One region of the Halomonas sp. DP5Y7-2 genome, then DNA from elsewhere that is predicted to be linked to it. Evidence: riboswitches for the same ligand, from Rfam matches in the RefSeq annotation. Region 1 holds a riboswitch; the other holds the start of a gene.
What was found. Region 1 has a riboswitch for thiamine pyrophosphate ahead of KUW18_RS00020 (sodium:solute symporter family protein). Riboswitches for the same ligand answer to the same signal wherever they lie in the genome.

Region 1 (6,262 bases):
CTCCCGATACCTCTCCTGTTGTCGACCCCATTGCGCCTGATATCTCCGCTCAAATTGTGCTGATTACCGGCGCAGGACGTGGTCTGGGCGCTCACTTGGCACGCGCCTTCCTGCGAGAAGGCGCTCGCGTGGTGGTCAACTACCGCCGCAGCGTAGAAGGCGCCCGGGCGCTGGTCGCTGATTACCCGGAACACGCCTTGGCCGTCGCTGCGGATGTGTGCGATCGGGATGGCGTGGAGGCCATGTTGGCGAGGGCCAGTGAGCGCTTCGGTGGACCTGTGACTACCGTGATCAACAATGCGCTGCCGGACTTTGCATTCAATGGGGACGCACGGCCTGGACCTGACTCGTTGAGCTGGGAGCATCTGGACCATCAGCTTCAGGGGGTGGTGCGTGGTGCGCTCAATACAGTGCAGGCAGCGCTTCCCGGCATGCGCGAGGCGGGTGTCGGGCGTGTCATCAATATCGGTACCAACCTGTTCCAGAACCCGGTGGTGCCCTACCACGACTACACCGCGGCGAAGGCGGCGCTGCTGTCGCTGACGCGCACGCTGGCCCACGATCTCGGCCCTGACAATATCAGCGTCAACATGGTCTCCGGCGGTTTGCTGCGCACCACGGACGCTTCCAGCGCCACACCCGATGCGGTGTTTGACCTGATCGCCGCCAGCACACCGCTGCGGCGGGTGACCACCCCGCAAGAGTTTGCAGACGCGGTACTACTGTTGGCTTCCCCGTGGGCCAGGGCAATTACCGGGCAGAATTTGATTGTCGATGGCGGACTGGTGAAAGGCTGATGACCTCCATGCACTTGAATCTCTTCATCCTGGGCTGCGGTCATCACAAGGCGGCCTGGCGACATCCTGATTCCAGCGTCGAGCGATTGGCGGATATCGCCTACTACGAGGAGCTGGCCAGGCTTGCCGAACGAGGTCGCTTGGATGCCGTTTTCTTTGCCGATGGCCATGCCGCGGGCAATGTTGCAGATGGCCCGCTGTGGACCTTGGAGCCGCTGACAATGCTTGCCGCGATGGCGCGTGCCACACAGCATATTGGCCTGATCTCGACCGTCTCCAGCACCTTCCATACTCCCTTTCATGCGGCTCGCATGCTGGCGTCGCTGGACCATATCTCGGGCGGTCGGCTTGGGTGGAATCTGGTGACGTCAATGTTCGATAGCGAGGCGCGCAATCATGGTCTGGAAGGCATGCCGGGCCACGCGCAGCGCTACGCTAGAGCGGAAGAGTTTGCCAATACCGTGCTGGCGCTGTGGGACTCCTGGAGCGATGGCGCGCTGCTGCGAGATCGCCACGGCGATTATGCGGATGCTGCTCAAGTGCAACCGATTCATCACCGCGGCGAGCATTTTCTGGTCGATGGCCCCTTGACGGTGCCGCGCTCGCCACAGGGCCATCCCGTGCTATTTCAGGCCGGGGCATCAGCACAGGGGCGTGACCTGGCGGCACGCTATGCCGAAGCCATTTACGCGGTGGCCTACGACCTGCCATCGGCCCAGGCTTACTGCGCTGACCTCAAGGCGAGGGTGAAAGCCGCAGGCCGTCCAAGGGTGGCGATCATGCCGGGGCTTGTGACCTACGTCGGGTCTACCGAGGAAGAGGCCCGACGCAAGCAGCGTGAACTCGACGAGCTGCTGCCGGTAGAGGCCTCGCGGCGACAGTTGAGCCAGTTTATCGGCCAGGACGTCAGTCACTGGGAGCTGGATGCGCCCGTGCCCGCGCTGCCGCCGCTGGAGGCTTTCACGGGTCCGAAAGGACGCTATGCCACCATCCTGCGCATTATCGAGAGTGAACGGCCAACCCTGAGACAGCTAATGGGACGGCTTGCCGCCGGAGGTGGGCACTGCACGATGGTGGGCACGCCGGAGGGGATTGCCGATGAGATGCAGCGCTGGGTTGAGCAGGGTGGGGCCGACGGCTTTAACCTGATGCCACCCTCACTGCCTCACGGCATCGAGGACTTTATCGAGCAGGTCGTGCCGGAATTGCAGCGACGTGGGCTCTTCCGCCGGGAATACGTGGGCAAGACGCTGCGCGATCATCTTGGATTGTCACGCCCCAGCTGCTGAGCGGGCGTCTTGCTCACGCTGCTGATACGACAGCCTCTATAGCCACAGCCGCCATAACAGCGGGGGAGCTAGCCCCGCCGTTATGGTTTCGGTTAAGTGGCGTCGGTTTGATTGCCTTAGGGAAACACTGCATAAATTACTGCGCTCGATATCTCGGCTGCTGGCGGTGCTCAAGATCCTCATTTAACCGCATGTAAACTCCGGTCTTTCCGCTCCGGCAGCTACCGACCTGTCATCGCTCGAAACATTTATTCAGCGTTTCCTTAGTTCTGGAAGCGTCTCACCAGGCCGCTCATTCGGTCAAAGTCGTAGCTCTCCCGGGATGGCATCAGCTTCATCAGGACGAGAGATACGAGCACCGGAACAAAGGCAGCCAGCAGGAAGGATTCCAGTAATGTCGCGGTGCCACCGTTAGGCGAGGGGAACATCCACAGTCCGGCCAGCAGACCTGCTGCGGTACTGATCACTGCATTGCGACCGTGATAGCGGCGGTTGAACAGGCCGAAAAACACCGGAAAGGCTGCGGCAGAGCACAGCAGGTCTGCCAGCAGGAACAGGTAGAGGACGCTGTAGCCCTGCGCAGCGACCCACGTCACTGGTACTGCAGCGACGACGATGAGCCAGCGCGCCATTCTCATCAAGGCCGCCTCACTGGCCTGGGGCAGCAGCCTGTGCATGTCGACGGCGATAATGCTGGAGGTGGCATTGATCGTTGTGTCGGCGCTACTCATTACCAGCGCAAGGCCAAGAGGAATCAGGGCCAAGGCAAACCACAGAGGCACGTCGGACAACAATACGCTGAACAGAGCGACGGAGCCGTCTCCCTCAAGTCCTAGGCCGATGAACGCCAGACCGAACAGACCCATGAGCACGATGACCGGGAAGTTGAAGAGTCCCGCGATCCAGAAGCCACGCCTGAGCACGCGAGTATCCCGGGCCGCATAGATCCTCTGCCAGGTTCCTTGGTAGAACAGACCCGTCAGCATCACCGCGAGAAAGAAGGTCAGGCCTGCGCGCAGGCCGCCAGCATCGGTGATATCCAGCAGTTGCGGAGCGCGCTCGCGCAGCCCCTCGAGCGTCGGAGCAACGCCACCCGCCGCCTGCCAGCCAAACATGAGCAAGAGAGCCAGCAGTGGCAGGATCACCAGCATCTGCACCTTGTCAGTGAAGATGGTGGTACGCAGACCGCCGTAAAAGGTGTAGAGCAGGGTGGCGATCATCACCACGCTGGCGGTTAGCCAGAGGGGGATGGGGGCCAGCAGGGTCACCATGTGGGCAATGGCGGTCAGCCCTGCAGCCAGAGAGATAAACAGGTAGAACAGCATAATCGCCAGGGTGAAGGCATACATCGTGCGGCCGTAGCGGTGGATCACGAACTCGGTCAGGCCGTGGCCTTCGGGAATCAGCTCCCGCATGCGTCGACCAAGAGGAATCATCACCAGGCGAGGCACCATGGAGCCGAGCGCGTAGCCAATGACCGCCGCGATACCGCCCCAGGTGGCAGCCTGGGCCGGTCCAAACAGGATCCAGGTGCCCAGTGTGGTGGCAATCAACGTCAGCACCGTGGCACGAGTGTTCTGGCTGTTTCGTGCGGAGATGTAGTCATCAAGGCCGCCCCGACGGCGTCGGGCGTAGAGCAGGCCTGGAATGGCAAAGATGGCAGCGCACAGCAGCAGCCACAGCGCCGTCCAGAGAGGGTCGAGCATCATCGAGAGAAACCTCTTTCTTATCGTTGTCCGCAGGGACCAGTGGACATCGGGACGGACGGCGGGCAGGAAGAAAGAGGGAGTGCGGCAACCATCCTTCCCTTCGCCGGCATGACCCGGATCAGGTTCAAAGGGTTACCGCGCAATGCGGAATCTCAGCCCCGTACTATGGCCTTGGTGCGATACAGCGCTGTCGCGGCGCTGTCACGACCTGTATGGCCAGTAGGGCTCCCCTAGGAAGAGGTCCAGACTAGGGCCGGCTAGTGGGGCTGTCAATTGCAGAAAGGTAGGGCGCTCGTTGCGGAAGCATCGCGCCGCTAACGCCCCTCGAGTGACATTGCTTGGCAGGCCCGATCCAGCCAGTGGGTCGTCTCCGAGAGCCTGGGGTGGGGGTTGTTGTTGCAGTCGAAGCAACCCGAGCTCTTCGCCACCTCTGCCAGCGACGTATCAGAGGTAGCGTTCAGCACGAGGGTGCGCCGATGCCCTCCGCCGCCGGCAAGAAAGTGGGCGGCTTCAGCGTGCTGGACTTCCATGGGAAAGGACAGGTCTGACATGGGAAAGGACAGGTCTGACGTGGGAGTGTCTGGTGAGACAGTGTCTTCGGCAAGCGCAGTGCCTGGCTGGCCTCTGCACCAGATGACTTCAAATCCCCTCTGATGGGCATGCAGGCCAATGCGATGCACGTCCCTGATCGGCCCAGCCATTACCAGGCGCAGCGCAGGTTGGATCAGCAGCGCAAGCAGCTGATCGCATTGCTGTACCAGTGGCTCATGTTGCTCGACGCGCCTCAGTCGGGCGGGGGAGCCATTCAAGTTGATAAGGCGAACCAGCGCAGGTTGTCCGAGCAGCGTCGCGTGCAGGACTTCCAGATGGGTCTGTGTCGGGCTGTCCGGCAGCAGTAGTTCCGCGACGTGGTCGCGACCCTGGCTGACATGGACTGTCGTCAGGGGGGAGTGATGGACGTCGGCGTGCTGGCGCAGGTCCTTAAACGGATGCGGTAGTCGGTAGGCGTTGCCGTCCTCGTCAACCGGCTCCGCTTGAGTGGTCTGCATACGGTAATCCACAAGACCGTAAGCGCTGCCCAGTTGAGTCTCCAGCCAGGCGGCACGTCCTTGGTACGTGAGCGAGAGAGCTCGCTCGATCGCCATCAAGTTTTGGTAATACATGGCATTCGCCTCTTGAGCACCGTGAGCGAACGTACTGTCCACGCAGCGTGGAAAATTCTGATGCATTCAACCATACAAACAGCCAAATTCATGAGCAGGCCAGAAGGATGCTTGTGCGTCCTATCACGTCAGGGGAACGACCAGGAGAGCCAGCATGGACCAGTATGCCTGGGTGCGAGAAGCATTGACGCTTGCCGGGACGGTACTCGTCAGGGTGTCGCCAGCGGCGGTGGTGCTAGACGTGGCCGGCGATTGTGCGTCGGTGTTGGGAGGATCTCGCGATGAGGTTGTCGGACGTTCGTTGTCGGAGCTGCAGGGGCACTCCGCCAGGCTTGCAGAAGCCATGGCGGGTGCGGGCAGGCAGTGGGACGAGCAGGGAAGGGGGCAAAGCCGTAGCTCGGCTTACGTGATGCTGCCTGATGGCAGCATGGTGCTGCGTCTGCCGATGCAGCAACGACCTGATCATGGTGTGGTGGCTCGGCTAGCGGATCATCTTCCTGTCATGGTGGCCTACGTGGATCGAGACCTGTGCTTTCGCTTCAACAATCAGGCATATCAGGACTTCATTGGCCTTACGTCGTCTGAATTGGCAGGTCAGCCGGTGGCATCGGTTCTCGACGCCTCCTCCTATGCGAAGATTCAGCCGCGCTTCGCGCGTGCCCTGGCGGGGGTAGAGGTCAGCTACGAGGATGCACTGGTATTGCAGGACGGCAGGAGAGCATTTTTCAAGGTGAACTACTTGCCGGATATCGTGGATGACGGTGTCGCGGGCTTCTACGCCATCATTCAGGACGTCTCTGAATACCGATCGATGATCCAGCTGCTACGGGATGTGCACACCGGCGTTAACCGCACGGATATCGAGACGTCCGAGATCGTCGATATGCTGCTGCGAGATGCGCTTGTTTACCTGGGCCTGGACATCGCGTTGGTCAGCGAGGTGGTGGGTGAGCAGTACAGCGTGCGCTGGGCGGCCAGTGATGGGGCGCCGGTAGGTCCTGGGGATACCTTTCCTCTGGGAGATACGTATTGCCGTCTTACCCTTGATGCGTGTGACGTCTTTGCTACCCATCATGCCAGGTGTGATGAGCGTGTTAGCGGGCACCCCTGTTACCAGGCGTTTCAGTTGGAAACCTATATTGGTGCGCCCATTTGGATAGAGGGCTCCGTCTGGGGAACGCTTAATTTTTCCAGCGCTAGACCTCGTCGCCAGCCCTTTTCAGAGGTTGATATTGAGCTGGTGCGTCTGCTGACCGGTGCAGTAGAGCGAGTGATTACCAACGAACTGGACGTAGCGCGAATCA
Region 2 (6,262 bases), 120 kb from region 1:
GAGAGGGGCGGGCACTGCCCTGGCGGGAAGCCTTCCGCCATACCTGGCTGTGGTCGCTGATTGGTGCGGTGTGGGCTCTTGTCACCTGGGCCTACACTCCGAGCTTCTTTCTCTGGCTGACGCCCGTCTGGCTCGGCCTGGTGCTGGCGGCTCCGCTGGTGCGCTGGAGCTCCAGCCTGACCATCGGCCGCCGCCTGGCCCGCGCCGGGCTTCTGCTGGTACCCAGTGAGACACGCCCCCCCAGGGTCGTCGCCGATCTACACATCGAGAGTCAGCTACCCTCGTCGGGCGCGCCAACCGCTCCCCCCAGCGAGCGTCCCCGAGACATGCCTGTGCAGTCCTTCCGGCGCCCCCATCAATCGGCTGAGGTGCACAGCGACCCTGGCCACCCGATCGACACCCCCACGCCAGATCGTCGCTGATCCATCATCAGCCATCATCAGCGTCGTTGCAGGACGCCGCGGCCATGCCCCTCATGGCCGCGGCGTCATCATTAGATAGTCTCTCTCGACAACCTCCCTTGACGCCCCCTTCCGATGCTATCCGAAAGTGGTGTCTGGCAAAGCCGCAAGGGCGTGCTAGACTGCGGTCGACTCGCTTGACGGGGTGCCGGTCAATCCGGCTGAGATGGTGCAGGGCCAGCGTGGTGTAGCAGCCCGACAGCACCGATCCCGTGGAACCTGATCCGGGTGCGGTGTGGACTCACACCTTGAACCGGCGTAGGGAATCAGGCGGTGGCACGCCTTCCCTGCGGGGGCCTGCCCTTCCTCCCCGCCGTCCTTCTCTGCCCCGCCCACCGGATCCACTATGCCGGAGCTATCATGGGCTACTGCTTCAACGATCTGATCGCTGCCTGCCGCGACGACTGGCGGCGCTATACCGAGCACGACTTCGTTCGTGCACTTGGGCGCGGCGACCTGAATGACGCCAGCTTTCGCCACTATCTGAAGCAGGACTACCTGTTTCTCCTGCAGTTTTCACGCGCCTACGCCCTTGCTGCCTACAAGAGCCAGGACCTGGAGAGCTTGCAGGGGGCCTTCAAGGGGATGCAGACGATCCTCGAGGTCGAACTGGGCCTGCATCTTGCCTACTGCCGAGAATGGGGCATTGACGACAGCGAGCTCAGCCGTCTACCGGAGGCACGTGCCACCCTGGCCTATACCCGCTACGTCCTCGACACCGGCAGTCGTGGTGATCTGCTGGACCTGCACGTCGCCCTGGCGCCCTGCATGGTCGGCTACGCCGACATCGGCCGCTGGCTGGCGGATCATCCCGAGACGCTGCGTGGTGGCGACAATCCCTACGATGCTTGGATCACCATGTACTCAAGCCCTGACTTTCAGGCCTCGGCCGTGCGCGAAAGGCACTGGCTCGACGACCAGCTCAGCCAGGTATCGAGCGCTCGTTTCGACCGGCTGGCGCGCATCTTTAGCGACGCGACCCGTCTCGAGACCGACTTCTGGCAGATGGGACTGGAGCTGAGCGACTGACCTTGACGACGCCTTTAGGCGATCGAACTGGGCGATCGACCTGGGTGATCGCGCTCGACAACACAGACAAGCTGACAACAGCAACGCTTGACGGGGTGCCGCAGCCAGCGGCTGAGATCATGCAGCGCATGAGACCCGTTGAACCTGATCTGGGGATACCCCCGATGTTACGGCATCGAGGCGAGGACCAGCGTAGGGATCAAGCGCTCACGGCCACGGCCTCGACGCCCCCCCTTCTCCCTCGCGACGTGCCATTACCACCATCAGGGCGACGCCACTTGCCCTGCACCGCCGTGAGAGGAAACCACCTATGTCACTCGACCATCCCTCGTCTCATCCGAGATCCCGCCATGACGCTCACTTCCTGGCCGAGACGGCCAGGGTCGACCAGGCCGCCGTCACTCCCCTGCCAGGCTCTCGCAAGGTCTATGTAGAGGGCTCCCGCCCCGACCTGCGGGTGCCATTTCGCGAAATCACCCTGTCGCCGACGCGCACTTCAGGCGCCGACGAAGCCAATCCACCGCTACTGGTGTACGACACCTCAGGCCCCTATACCGACCCGGCGGTACAGGTCGATCTGCGCAAGGGACTGGCCGAGTTGCGCAGGCCCTGGATTGAGGAGCGCAACGACACCGAGTGGCTCGACGGTCCCACCTCCGAGTACGGCCGCCGGCGTGCCAATGACCCACTGCTGGCACCGCTGCGCTTCGAGCTGACGCGCACACCACGTCGCGCCACCAGGACCGCCGATGGCCGCCCGGGCAACGTCACCCAATTGCATTACGCGCGGCGCGGCATCATCACACCGGAAATGGAGTTCATTGCACTTCGCGAGAATCAACGTCGACAGGCCCTTCAGGACCCTTATCGTGGCAGTGACGAGGTCGAAGCGATACTTGGCCACCAGCACCCCGGCCAGTCGTTCGGAGCCCGTTTGCCGGATGAGATCACCCCCGAGTTCGTGCGCCAGGAAGTGGCCGCCGGGCGTGCCATCATCCCGGCCAACATCAATCATCCCGAAGCCGAGCCGATGATCATCGGGCGTAACTTTCTGGTGAAAATCAACGGCAATCTAGGCAACTCTGCGGTGACGTCCTCCATCGAAGAGGAAGTGGACAAGATGACCTGGGGGATTCGCTGGGGGGCGGATACGATCATGGACCTGTCCACTGGACAGAACATCCATGAAACCCGTGAGTGGATCATCCGCAACTCACCGGTGCCGATCGGTACCGTGCCACTCTATCAGGCGCTGGAAAAGGTCAAGGGCGTGGCCGAGGACCTGACCTGGGAGGTCTTTCGCGACACCTTGATCGAGCAGGCGGAACAGGGGGTGGACTATTTCACCATCCACGCCGGTGTGCTTCTTCGCTATGTGCCGCTGACCGCAGGCCGAGTCACCGGCATCGTCTCGCGGGGAGGCTCGATCATGGCCAAGTGGTGCCTCTATCACCACCAGGAAAGCTTCCTCTACACCCACTTCGAGGAGATCTGCGAGATCTGCAAGCAGTATGACGTGGCCTTCTCGCTGGGCGATGGGCTGCGCCCGGGATCCGTGGCAGATGCCAATGACGAAGCTCAGATGGCCGAACTCAAGACCCTGGGCGAGCTGACCCACATTGCCTGGAAGCACGACGTGCAGGTGATGATAGAAGGGCCCGGCCACGTGCCCATGCACCTGATCAAGGAGAACATGGACAAGCAGCTCGAGTACTGCGACGAGGCGCCCTTCTATACCCTGGGCCCGCTGGTCACCGACATCGCTCCCGGCTATGACCACATCACCTCAGGCATCGGCGCGGCGATGATCGGCTGGTACGGCTGCGCCATGCTCTGCTACGTCACCCCCAAGGAGCACCTGGGCCTGCCCGACAAGGACGACGTCAAGACCGGGATCATCACGTACAAGATCGCCGCCCATGCGGCGGATCTGGCCAAGGGGCACCCCGGCGCTCAGCGCCGGGACAATGCGCTGTCCAAGGCACGCTTCGAGTTCCGCTGGGAGGACCAGTTCAACCTGGGCCTGGACCCGGACACGGCCCGCGCCTACCACGACGAGACGCTGCCCAAGGACGCGGCCAAGGTGGCCCACTTCTGCTCCATGTGCGGACCCAAGTTCTGCTCCATGAAGATCAGCCAGGAAGTCCGCGATTATGCCCGCGACAACGGCCTGGGCGGCGACAGCGAGGCGGTCATGGCGGGCATGGAGGCGCAGGCACAAGCCTTCCGCCAGCAAGGCGGTGCCCTGTACAAGGAAGTCTGACGCAAGCCCATCACGGCCACCTCCCCGCCCGCGGCCCCGCGGGCGGGGAGGTGGCTGCCGCAAAGCGAATGCTGCGGCGGAGATTCAGGGCCGCCGGCAGCCTTCACGCTGCACCGCACAAATTGCTACCAAAGTCTAACCTCTTTGCCCTGTCACTTGATGGTCGTCACAAGCTGTGCTGTTCCACCAGCAACTGGCCCTCCCTACCTCCCCAGGACAATTATGAGGCAGCGGCCGCGGTGCTAGATTCGCCGCCATCCCCCCCGTTTACACGCCTTAACAAGGCGTCTTTCTCTGGAGATGGCATGAAAGCCCCGATACTGGTGATCAACTGCGGCTCCTCCTCGATCAAGTTTGCGCTGGTCGATCAGACCCCTGGCGCACCTCGGATATCAGGCATTGCTGAGCGCCTGGGCAGCCACGATGCCTGCCTGAAGCTGGAAGACGAGCACGGCAACCGGCGTGACATTTCGCTACCTCGAGCCACCCACGCCCTGGCGCTCAAGACCATCCTCGACCACCTGGGTGATCAACGTCCCGTCGGCATCGGGCACCGGGTGGTCCACGGCGGCGAGCGCTTCACCTGCGCCACGCTGCTGGACGACACGGTAGTCCGCACCATTCGCCAGACCGTCAGCCTGGCACCCTTGCATAACCCGGCCAACCTGGATGGCATCACCGCCACCCGACGTCTGTTCGAGCACCTGCCCCAGGTGGCGGTATTCGATACCGCCTTCCACCAGACCCTGCCGGCCCACGCCTACCGCTATGCGATTCCCGAAGACCTGTATCAGCGCCATGGCATCCGGCGCTACGGCTTCCACGGCTCCAGTCACGCCTACGTCAGCGAGCGCCTGGCCGAGGTCAGCGAGCGGGGACACGGAGGTTGGCTGATCGCCCATCTCGGCAATGGCTGCTCCGCAACCGCAGTCTGGGAAGGCGAAAGCCAGGACACCAGCATGGGCATGACGCCCCTGGAGGGGCTGGTGATGGGCACACGCAGCGGCGACGTCGACCCGGGCCTGCACCTCCATCTGGCCCGCCAGCTAGGGATGTCGCTGGAATCGATTGACCTGCTGCTCAACCAGAAGAGCGGCCTTCTCGGCGTATCAGGGATGACCAACGATATGCGCGAGCTGGAGCAGGCCGCAGGCGAAGGACACCCCGGCGCGACCCTGGCCATCGAAGTGTTCTGCTATCGCCTGGCCAAGACCCTGGCCGGTCTTGCCTGCGCGCTTCCTCGGGTCGACGGCATCGCCTTCACTGGCGGCATCGGAGAAAACTCGTCGCTGATTCGGGCCCGCACGCTGGGCCACCTCAAGGCGCTGGGCGTGCATCTTGATAGCGCAGCCAACAGCGCTCTTGCGCGCGGCAGCGAAGGTGCCATCCATGACGCCAGCGAGTCCGGTTCGCCGGAAATCCGCGTCATTCCCACCGATGAAGAAGGCTATATCGCCAGCCAGACCCGAGCACTGATCACCCGTCTGGCACTGGCCGACAGGTCCGAGGAAGCCGTATGAGCCCGCAACCCCGTACCCTGCTGTTGATCCCGGTGGATGAGGGGGTCGCCCTGACCTCTGCGGCGCTGGGAATGCTGCGCGCGCTGGATACCCTGGGCCTGGAGGCAGGCTTCCTGCAGCCATTCAGCCAGGCAGAGGGCATCGATGACGATAGCAATAGCGCCGAAAGGGCTCGCTCGCTGGTCGCCAGCACCCTGGGCATCGGCTCGCCTCGTCCAGTGCCCCGGGAAGACGTGGAGCACTACCTGGGCAGAAATGACAGCGACGGTCTGCTTGAGCTTGCCGTCGAACGCCACTCACGGGTCGCCAAACCGGCGACCGGCAAGCGGCCGGCCTTTATCGTCGTGGAAGGCATTCGCCCCCTGCGCAAGAACGCCTACGCCCTGGATCTCAATGTACGTCTTGCCAGCGCCCTGGACGCCCAGGTGATTCTGGTCGCCGATGGCCAGACGAGCGACCTTAAGGAGCTGGCCAAGAGTCTGGCCTTCCATCGCCAGAGCATCGACGCGGTAGGTTCCAGGCGCACCCTCGGCACCATTCTGATGCGCCTGCCCGGTGACGGCGATGACTCGGCCAGCGATCAGACCCTGGCCTCCGTCAGTGATCGTGAAGCCAGCGTCCACCGCCAGTACTGGCAGGACCAGCTGTCCACGGCATCCGAGCAGAGCCTGCCGGTAGTGGCCGCGGTACCCTATCGCGCCGCGCTGACCGCGCCGCGGACCCTGGATGTGGCCCGCGCCCTCGGCGCCAGGATCCTGCATCACGGTGATGCTGATAGACGTCGCGTCGCCCATACCACCCTGGGCGCCCGCAGCGCCGAGCATCTGCTGTATGCATTGCGCCCGGGCGAGCTCATCGTGTCGCCTGGTGATCGCGACGACACCCTGCTGGCTGCTGCCCTCGCCACCATGAACGGGGTGCCCCTGGCGGGCCTCCTGCTCACCCACGGCGAAACCCCCAGCAAGCAGCTGATCGACGTTTGCCAGCCA

Region 2: it holds a riboswitch for thiamine pyrophosphate, as region 1 does, so the genes downstream of both, thiC (phosphomethylpyrimidine synthase ThiC) here and KUW18_RS00020 (sodium:solute symporter family protein) in region 1, are expected to answer to the same signal.

What each region holds. Positions count from the first base shown of each region.
Region 1 is NZ_JAHVHY010000001.1:1,147-7,408, reverse strand. It holds gene KUW18_RS00030 (3-oxoacyl-ACP reductase) at 1-797, shown strand, start outside; gene KUW18_RS00025 (LLM class flavin-dependent oxidoreductase) at 797-2,086, shown strand; gene KUW18_RS00020 (sodium:solute symporter family protein) at 2,350-3,795, opposite strand; TPP riboswitch at 3,874-4,037, opposite strand; gene KUW18_RS00015 (hypothetical protein) at 4,110-4,958, opposite strand; gene KUW18_RS00010 (diguanylate cyclase) at 5,113-6,262, shown strand, end outside.
Region 2 is NZ_JAHVHY010000001.1:122,935-129,196, forward strand. It holds gene mdoH (glucans biosynthesis glucosyltransferase MdoH) at 1-422, shown strand, start outside; TPP riboswitch at 593-744, shown strand; gene tenA (thiaminase II) at 822-1,490, shown strand; TPP riboswitch at 1,572-1,706, shown strand; gene thiC (phosphomethylpyrimidine synthase ThiC) at 1,801-3,753, shown strand; gene KUW18_RS00560 (acetate/propionate family kinase) at 4,059-5,273, shown strand; gene pta (phosphate acetyltransferase) at 5,270-6,262, shown strand, end outside.